Linked DNA regions of Desulforapulum autotrophicum HRM2. The protein of the gene in region 1 interacts with the protein of each later gene in a pairwise test. Links are inferred from orthologs where the notes say so. Each region holds a gene or a part of one and is shown in the gene's direction. Other genes may lie near its edges. The genes, in order: pheT and secD.

Region 1 (3,092 bases):
AAAAACATTTCGTTTGGCGACCTCAAGGGGACGCTTTCAACCCTGATTCATCAGATTTTTGACAAGGAGACTTCCCTCAGGTTCAGGCCCAGCTTCTTTCCGTTTACCGAGCCAAGCGCCGAGGTGGACATCCGCTGTGTCATGTGCAAGGGTAAGGGCTGCCGCATCTGTTCCTGGACCGGCTGGCTTGAGGTCCTTGGGGCTGGAATGGTTCATCCTGCTGTGTTTGAAAACGTGGGTTATGATACCAGTGTTTATACGGGGTTTGCCTTTGGAATGGGGATCGAGCGTCTTGCAATGCTGAAATACGGGATTGACGATCTCAGAAAATTTTTTGAAAACGATATGCGCTTTTTAAGGCAGTTTTAATATGAAAGTCAGTTTAAGCTGGTTAAAGGAATATGCGGCAATTGAATCTGCGCCTGAAGAAATGGCTGCAAAGCTCACAATGGCAGGCCTTGAGGTTGAGTCGGTCGTCAGTAGATTTGATTACCTTGACAGGGTTGTCGTGGCCAGGGTTGAAGCGGTCATAGAGCATCCCGGGTCCGATCATCTCCACTGTTGCCGGGTCAATGTGGGTGATACTTTGTTGAACATTGTTTGTGGTGCGCCCAACGTCCGGGAGGGGATGGTTGTTCCCTGTGCCATGGTCGGTGCTGTTCTGCCGGGTGATTTTAAAATCAAGAAGGGCAAGCTCAGGGGAGAGGTTTCCGAAGGCATGCTCTGTAGCGCATCCGAACTCAGGCTGGACTCGGACGCATCCGGGTTGATGGACCTTGACGCTTCCCTGGAACCGGGAACACCCCTGGTTGATGCCCTGGCCCTTGCCGATGCCGTGTTCGAGATTGATCTTACGCCCAACAGGCCCGACTGTCTCAGTGTGATTGGTGTGGCCAGGGAGGCTGCAGCATTCCAGGATCCGCCTGTTCGTTTGAATGTTCCTGGGACAATTCTTCCCGTAACAGATGAAAGTAAACCGGCTTCTGTTTCCATTGACGATCTGGTGCGGGTTGATATCCTTGATCCTGAGCTCTGTCCCCGCTATTGTGCCGCACTTCTGGTTGATGTTACCGTGGGTCCTTCTCCCTTCTGGCTTCAGCAGCGTCTTGAAGCTGTGGGCCTGACCCCTATCAATAATGTTGTGGATGTTACCAACTACGTGATGATGGAGACCGGGCAACCCCTCCATGCCTTTGATTTCGATTTCCTGGCCCAGGGTCGCATAGAGGTGAGGGCGGCAGGAGGGTCATCAAAATTCACCACCCTGGACGGCAAGGAACACACCCTTGAACCTGACATGCTGATGATTTGCGATGGAGAGGCCCCCGTGGCCCTGGCAGGTGTTATGGGTGGACAAAATTCTGAGATTCTGCCGACAACCACCCGTGTTCTGCTGGAGAGCGCCTATTTTAATCCTGTATCCATACGCAAGACCGCCAAGCGTACAGGCATTGCCACCGACGCCTCCCACAGGTTTGAAAGGGGTGTGGATCCCGTTGCCACCCGGGCAGTGCTTGAGCGGGCTGCAGTGCTCATGGCGGCTGTTTCAGGGGGTGCCTTGGCCAAGGGTGTCATTGATGTAAACCCCCTGAAAAGTTCCCCTGTCCAGATTTCACTGAACGTTGAGCAGCTCAACCGGCGGTTGGGGACGGACCTTGGTACCGATCAGATCAAGACGCTGCTTGAATCCGTAGAATTCAGGGTTGAGGATCAGGCCGAGGGTGTTCTATCCGTTGCGGTTCCATCTTTCAGGGTTGATGTCACAAGGCCCGAGGATCTTTCCGAGGAGGTGGCAAGGCTCTGGGGATATGACAATATTCAAACCAGCTTTCCAGCCGTAGCTCCTTCAGGCCGTCAGTTGTCTCCTAGGATAGCCTTCCGGGAAAAGGTCAGGGATTGCATGGTTGGGTTTGGTTTCAGTGAAGCGGTCAACTATAGTTTTACCAGTGCAGAATCTGTAGATCGCCTCAAACTTGATGAAAACGATTCAAGGCGTTCGGTTGAACGTCTTCTTAATCCCATCTCTGAAGAAATGGCTGTCATGCGCTCAACCCTTTTGCCCTGGCTTTTTGAAAATATGCGGCGTAACCATGCCCAGCAGGTCGAGACCCTGCGCCTTTTTGAAGTGGGAAACACCTTTATTGCAGAGGGCCACGGGGTTCAGCCCCGGGAGGTTGAGTGCCTGTCTGCTATTTTGACCGGATCAAGGGTTGTTCCTTCCTGGCACGCCAAAGCCGTCGAAGTCGACTTCTTTGACATCAAAGGGGTTGTTGAAGGTTTGTTGTCGGACCTGGGAATCAAAGGGGTTCGTTTTAGTCGGGCAACCCGGCAGGACCAGCCGTATTTGAGGGTGGGTAACGGTGCCTGTATCGAAGCAAACGGTCGCTTGCTCGGGGTTGTGGGTGAGGTCGCTCCGGATGTTTTAAAGAATTTCGGGCTTAAGCAGACGGCATTTGTCTTTGAGCTGGACCTGGAAGGACTTCTTGTTTCAGCGCCGGAAGCCATTGTTTCAAAACCGCTGCCAAAGTTTCCGGCCATTTCAAGGGATATCACCTTGATTATTGATGGGGATCTGGCAGCCGCAGATATCATGGATGAGGCAGCCGCTTTTGTTCAGAAAGAATCTCTTGTTGAAGATGCATTTTTGTTTGATGTCTATGCGGGCAAACCACTTGCTGAGGGCAAACGGTCTATTTCCTTGAGGGTTGTGTACCGGTCGTTGGACAAGACCTTAAAGGAGAAAAAAATCAAGGGACTGCACGAACGTATTTCAAAGCATTTGATTGAGACCTTCAAGGCAGACCTCCCATCCTGATGGTTTTTGGTTGACATGGGCACGGCTTTATGTTAGGCTCACAAAATTAATATGCGGGTATAGCTCAGTTGGTAGAGTACAAGCTTCCCAAGCTTGGGGTCGCGAGTTCGAACCTCGTTGCCCGCTCCATTGATGATTTGGTAATACTTTTGGGCAGATGAAGGACTAACCTTTACGTTCCATTTTATTTAATTGATGAGTTTTTAGATCCAAGCCTTTTAACGTAAGATCATGTGTTTAAGATCGGGTAAGGACTTAAGAGTTGGTTTGCATCAGG
Region 2 (7,044 bases), 2.6 Mb from region 1 along the record:
GTGTAGAGCCAAGTCTTCAGGCGGTTTTTGTCGATTACGGTACGGAAAAAAATGGTTTTTTGCAAAAGCAGGAAATCCACAGCGACTATTTTCTGGACAATGACTCTGGAGACAGAAGCTTTTCCAAACTTGTCAAAAAGGGGCAGGAGCTCATTGTTCAGGTCACCAAGGACCCGATCATGCACAAAGGTGCAATGCTCACCACCTTCATATCCCTGCCCGGACGACTGTCTGTGTTCATGCCGGGAAGCTCCACCCGCGGGGTTTCAAGACAGATCGATGATGAGGCAGAACGAAGACGTCTCAAGGAGATCACCGAGAAATTAAAACTCCCCGAAGGGTTCGGACTTATCGTGAGAACAGCCGGCCTGGATGCCACAAAGACCATGTTGACCAACGACACCCGCTACCTCATGCGGGCCTGGAAGGAAATCAACAAAAAGGCGGTTAATGAGCCCACACCCTCTCTGCTTTACAAAGAACAAAACCTTGCCGTTCGATCCCTCAGGGACTACTTTACCGCAGATATAACAGAAATTCTCATTGATGATCCAGACGTATATAAAGAGGTAAAGGACTTCATGAAAGTCATTGCCCCAAAACAAGAAAAGATCGTCAAACCGTACAAAGGTGAGAAACCGATCTTCACTAAATACCAGATCGAAGAACAGATTGCATCGATTTTTGAAACAAAGGCCCTGCTAAAGTCAGGCGGTGCCATTGTGATCGACCAGACCGAGGCACTTGTCGCAATTGATGTCAATTCAGGAAAATCCACCGGACGAAAAAACATTGAACAGACTGCCTTTCACACCAATATCGAGGCAGCCGAAGAGGTGGCGAGACAGTTGAGACTCCGGGATATGGGCGGTTTAATTGTAATTGACTTCATCGACATGAAAGAAAAAAAACACAAGGCTGAGGTCACCAAAACCCTGAAAAGATTTTTAAAATCCGACAAGGCCAAGACCAAGGTTGGCGGAATATCAGCCTTTGGTCTGGTTGAGATGTCCCGGCAAAAGATCAGATCGGCCATCACCTTTGGCAGTTTTGAAACCTGTAAGCACTGCAAGGGAAGGGGCCTTGTACCCAACACTGAAACCCTGGGCCATGCCTTGTTAAGAAAACTAAGCCTTGAAACCATAAAGGCAGAGAATAAAACGGTAAAGGCATTGGTGCCTGAAAAAGTGGCCTCTTACCTTCTCAACAAAAAAAGGGAAGAACTCGTAAATATTGAGGCAAAACGCAACGTCACCCTGGTGATTGAAAGTGATGATTCTTTGCTTTTAGGGGAGAGTAGAATCGTATGTGACGCTTGACATACATTTCAGTTTTGTGTATCTGAAACAGTCGCGACCTGATTTATCAAGGAGGAGTCATGCCTCGAGCACTGAAAAGAAACAGGGCAAAATGGTTTTACGTCTTGATTATTGCTTTATTTGCAGTTCTCGGACTGATGCTCTGGGTCGGGGACAGACTAATGCCGGAGAAAAAAGAGTCAACCATGGCAACACAGGTTACCCCAAGCCCCGTTCAATCGGGGAATGGTCCTTCAGTGGTAAGTGGCACCATTGAACAACTCCCGGAAATTGACTTCTCCAAACTTGAAAAGGCAAACGAACTCACACGGATGATGGACAGGAGAAAACAGGAGCTTGGCATTGGCAAGAGCCTTGATATGATTGTGGGGTCAGACGAAGCCTTCAAGGTCGGCAGAACCATCGTATACATGAAGGACATTCTCAAAAAGAGTCTCCTCACAAAGAACCGGGTCGTTGGGGAGACCATAGAGGCATCTGGAGCAGTTGTTCCTGAGTCGACTTCCGAATACGGCATCCATGTTGTCCGGAAGGGAGACAACATCTGGAATATCCACTTTGGAATTCTTCAGGATTACTACAAAGCTCGGGGAGTACCCATCTCAAACAAGGCAGATGAACCAAGGAACGGTGGGCTCAGCTCAGGCATAGGAAAGCTACTCAAATTTTCAGAAACCATTGTAACCATTTACAACATCCTTGATGAGGACGTTGCAAAGGACATCAACCTTCTGGAACCCCTGAGCAAAATTGTTGTTTATAACATGACAGAAGTATTTTCTCTTTTACAAGAGATAGACTATGACAATGTGGATCGAATCCGGTTCGATGGCGAGGCCATCTGGATTCCCGCACAACAGCCCGATAAAAAGGCTATGAACTAAGGAGGTTTTTTTTGATAAATACAGCATTTGCAATGGGACAGTCAGGAGCACAGGGTGGTCAGGCAGGTGGATTTACAGCGTTTGTACCCCTGATACTCATGTTCGTAATTTTCTATTTTCTGCTCATCAGACCCCAGCAGAAAAAAGCCAAAGAGCACCAGAACATGATCAACAGCCTTAAAAAAGGGGACAGGGTCATCACCTCGGGTGGCATACACGGCACCATCGTCTCCCTTGATGAGACCACCATCAACCTTGAGATCTCGGACAACGTTAAGATCAAGATTAATCGAGGCAATGTGGGAACGGCACTGCAAGGGTCAACCCCCCGTAAAAAAGATAAAAAAACAGATAAATAAACCAAATTCCAGGAGCAATCAGATTGAAGATACTTACATGGAGAGGAACCCTGATCACGTCAATACTGGCTATAGCACTGGTATATCTTCTTCCCACCGTCTGTCCGGACTGCTGGCCCCACAAGAAGATCAACCTGGGCCTTGACCTCCAGGGCGGAATGAACCTTGTTCTTGAAGTTCAAAGCGAAAAAGCCGTTGAAACGACCCTTGAACGAACTATTCACGAACTGAAAAAAGAACTGCGGGACGGGGATGTCAAGCACAGTGGCATTTCATTGAATGCCGGCAACACCATCACGGCGGTCCTTTCGGGTAAGGAGAACATTGACGGCTTCAACAAGATCCTTTCCGAAAATTTTAATACCCTGATGATCAACTCCACACAAAAGCAGGGAGAGGCGACCACCATGGTCCTGAAACTGCCGGACAAGGAGCAGGAATCCATCCGTAAGATGGCCACTGAGCAGGCCCTTGAGACCATCAGAAACCGAATTGACGAATTTGGCGTAAGCGAGCCTGACATCAGAATCCAGGGTGAAAACCGAATCCTGGTACAACTCCCAGGCGTCACAGATACCCAGCGGGCAAAGGATCTCATCGGTAGAACTGCAAGGCTCAACTTCCAGCTTGTTGATGAAACGGGTGATGTGGCATCAGCCCTCAAGGGCACGCCACCTCCGGGAGACAGTATCCTTTACCAGGTGAAGACAAATCCCCAGACCGGCCAGACAATAAAGACCCCCTTTCTCATCAAGAATCGGGTACTCCTTGACGGCAGTTCCCTGACCGACGCCCGGGTGATGATTGATTCCCAGTACAACGAGCCCTATGTGGGCATCGAGTTTGATCGAAAAGGGGCCAGACTCTTTGAACGTATCACAGGGGAAAACATCAAAAAACGTCTGGCAATCGTCCTTGACAAGACCGTTTATTCGGCCCCGGTGATCCAGGACAGGATTGCGGGGGGAAAGGCGCGTATAACGGGAAATTTCACCACTGAAGAGGCAAGAGATCTTGCCATTGCCCTCAGGGCCGGTGCCCTGCCCGCCCCTGTAAAAATCCTTGAAGAACGCACCGTCGGACCCACCCTTGGGGCAGACTCCATTCGCATGGGCATTGTTTCCATGATTGTCGGCGGTCTCCTGGTCATTATTTTCATGGCCATCTATTACAAGGGCTCCGGCCTTATAGCAGACTTTGCCCTTATCATGAACATCATTCTCATAGGCGGGGGACTTGCCGCATTCCAGGCCACCCTGACCCTTCCGGGAATTGCAGGTATTATTCTGACCATTGGAATGGCGGTTGACGCCAACGTCATCATTTTTGAACGAATCAGGGAAGAGCTCTTTTCTGGAAAGACACCTGCGGCTTCAGTCAAGGCTGGCTTTGAAAGGGCCACCCTTACGGTGCTTGATGCCAACGTGACCACCCTTATCGTTGCCGTGGTTCTCTTCCAGTTTGGAACAGGACCGATCAAGGGATTTGCAGTCACCCTGGGCCTTGGCATTGTTGCAAGTCTTTTTACAGCCCTTGTGCTGTCAAAGAGTTGCTTTGATTTTTTCATATCTGGAAAAAAGGTGTCCACCTTAAGTATTTAAAAGGAGCTTGCAATTCAATGCAGTTTATAAGCAACGACATTAATTTAAACATTACGGGCCGGAGGCGCGTGGGCTTCATCTTCTCCTTTGCCCTGATAGCCATCAGCATCGTGTCCCTTATTATCCACAATGGCCCTAACTACGGCATTGACTTCTCAGGCGGCACCCTTGTTCAGGTGAAATTTTCAGACCTGCCGTCCACCAAGGATATTCGGACCGGCCTCAGCCAGGTAGGACTTGAGAACTCGTCTGTCCAGAACTTCGGAGAAATAAATGACAACGAGTTCCTCATCCGGACAAGCATGCCTGCGATGACAGGTGAAGGATTTTCACAGTCCATATCAGATGCCCTGAAAGCATCCACAGGCATGACACCTGAAATCCGACGGGTGGAGATGGTTGGTCCACAGGTGGGCAAGGACCTCAGGAAAAAAGCCCTGTTAGCCGTGTTCTACTCCCTGCTCTTCATCACCATCTACATCTCGGGAAGATTTGAGATGAAGTGGATGCTTTCGGGGGTCATGGCAGGCGCTCTCATGACAGCTGTATACTTTTTGTCACTCTTCAGCTGGAGCAACATGGTGGTTCTCATAACCGCTGCCCTTGCGGTTACCCTGGTACTGTTCTGGGTCCTTGAACTCAAATACGCCATGGGTGCCATTGTGGCACTGATACATGATGTAACCATTACTGTGGGTCTTTTTTCAATTCTGAATCTTGAATTTTCATTGTCCATTATTGCCGCCCTTCTGACCATCATCGGGTACTCGTTGAACGATACCATCATCGTATTTGACCGAATCCGGGAAAACACAAAACAGTTACACAAAGTACCCCTGGAAACCATCATCAACCGAAGCATCAACGAAACTCTGAGCCGAACCACACTCACCTCTCTGACAACCCTGATCGTTCTCTTTTCCCTCTACTTTCTTGGCGGAGAAATCATCCATGATTTTGCCTTCTCCATGATCGTCGGGATAATCATCGGCACCTACTCGTCCATATTTGTTGCAAGCCCCATCCTTCTGGCATGGAGCAAACGAGCCTGATGGGGTATAAGTCCACAGCGTTCCTTGCGGCATCACTCCTGTTTTCAGGAGTGATGCTCGCCTCATGCACAATGAAGTCAAAGCCCGTCGGGCCGGCGGCCCACAAGACGGTGTTGCCCGACGATACAAATACGCATTTGGAAGAAATTCAGTCCAAGCTTGAGAATCTTGACCATCGACTCTCGGCCCTTGAGCGTCTTGAACCCAGGATCACAACCCTTGATACTCCGGACCACGGCACCGCTGACCATGAACGGCCAGTGACGCCATCCCCCAGGGATATAGAATTTCCCCAAAAAAATAATCCCCACCCCGTGTATGGGGAGCCCATTCTTTTATACAACAGTGCCCGAAGCCTGGTCCTTGAGGAAAATTTCCACGAAGCAGCCCGGCTGTTCAGGGAATTTTTGACCAGATATCCCAATTCAGAACTTGCAGACAACGCCCTTTACTGGCTTGGTGAGTGCCACTACTCCCTGGGAAATTTTCAAGAGGCCATCAATACGTTCAAGGATGTTGTCACGCTTTACCCAAAGGGAGGAAAAGTTCCTGACGCACTTCTAAAAACAGCCTATGCCTATCTCAGCCTTGATGATGCGGACAGGGCACACCACTATCTCAAACTTGTGGTAAGGGGATACCCGTTTACACCGGCCGGAGAAAAGGCAGAACAAAAACTTAAAGCCTTTCAGTAAGCTGCAAGCCAATGATCACAAATGACAATTATCTGCCTTGGTTTATCGTAAAATCAATCCCCGGGATTGGCAATCATCTGTACAAGCGCCTTATCAATCGATTCAAAACACCGGAAAATATCCTTGCAGCAAAAGCAGCAGAGCTTAAAACCATACGGGGAATGTCACAAAAGGCCATCACGGGCATCGTCCACTGCACAGTCAAAAAAAAGGCAGAAATTGCACTTGCAACCGTCCTTCGTGGAAAGATCCGGGTCGTGACCATGAACGACCCGACCTATCCGCCGCTGTTAAGGGAAATTGCCGACCCGCCGCCCTTTTTTACCTTTCAGGGCGAACTTAATGCGGACCTGCCCTGCATTTCCATTGTAGGATCAAGGAATGCAACCGCCTACGGACTTGAATCAGCCTACCGGCTTGGATATGACCTTGCAGTACTGGGATTCCAGGTGGTGAGCGGCATGGCAAGGGGCATTGACACGGCTGCCCACCATGGAGCACTTGCCGCAAAGGGCAAAACCATGGCCATCCTTGGAAGCGGCCTTAACTGGATCTATCCCAGGGAGAACCAATCGCTTTTTCAAGCAATCTGCCAAACAGGAGTTGTTATTTCAGAATTTTCACCAGACACCAGACCCGAGCCCAGAAATTTTCCCATCAGAAACAGGCTCATTGCCGGAATATCAACAGGAACCATTGTTGTGGAAGCTGCCAACAAGAGTGGATCATTGATTACGGCAAGGCTTGCTGCAGACTTTTCAAGGGAGGTGTTTGCCGTTCCTGGAAGCATCAATTCCCATCGAAGCCATGGCACCCACGCCCTGATACGCGCGGGTGCAACCCTTGTTGAGACCCACAGGGACGTCATCCAGGAACTGCACCACATGGTCCATACCGAACCCCTTGACCCATTGACCAAACCAAGGGGCAAAAATGAAAACAAAAAAGAACTCACCAGGGTTGAACTGGCCATTGTGACCATTCTTGAGCCCTATCCGCTGCACATCGATAAAATTGTTGAAAAAACAGATCTTGACATTGCAAGCATATCTGCTGCACTCCTGGATCTGGAACTAAAAGGCATGGTCAGACAGCTTCCAGGCAAGCTGTTTTCCATCAAAGAGGAGTAACCGT

The links.
Region 2: the proteins of pheT (region 1) and secD interact in binary tests that used the Escherichia coli proteins (3 or more experiments, as listed by UniProt). The link is inferred for Desulforapulum autotrophicum HRM2 from one-to-one orthologs.

What each region holds. Positions count from the first base shown.
Region 1 is NC_012108.1:527,545-530,636, forward strand. It holds pheT (phenylalanine--tRNA ligase subunit beta), read left to right. Parts: upstream 1-370; coding sequence 371-2,815; downstream 2,816-3,092. Other genes in the region: pheS (phenylalanine--tRNA ligase subunit alpha), read left to right, coding at 1-369.
Region 2 is NC_012108.1:3,100,120-3,107,163, forward strand. Bases 1,895-4,874 are described here. They hold secD (protein translocase subunit SecD), read left to right. Parts: upstream 1,895-2,585; coding sequence 2,586-4,163; downstream 4,164-4,874. Other genes in these bases: HRM2_RS13475 (hypothetical protein), read left to right, coding at 1,895-2,203; yajC (preprotein translocase subunit YajC), read left to right, coding at 2,215-2,562; secF (protein translocase subunit SecF), read left to right, coding at 4,181-4,874. Outside these bases: HRM2_RS13470 (Rne/Rng family ribonuclease), read left to right, coding at 1-1,319; more of HRM2_RS13475, read left to right, coding at 1,379-1,894; more of secF, read left to right, coding at 4,875-5,215; tol-pal system protein YbgF, read left to right, coding at 5,215-5,910; DNA-processing protein DprA, read left to right, coding at 5,922-7,040; topA (type I DNA topoisomerase), read left to right, coding at 7,043-7,044. UniProt on the Escherichia coli protein: Part of the Sec protein translocase complex. Interacts with the SecYEG preprotein conducting channel. SecDF uses the proton motive force (PMF) to complete protein translocation after the ATP-dependent function of SecA.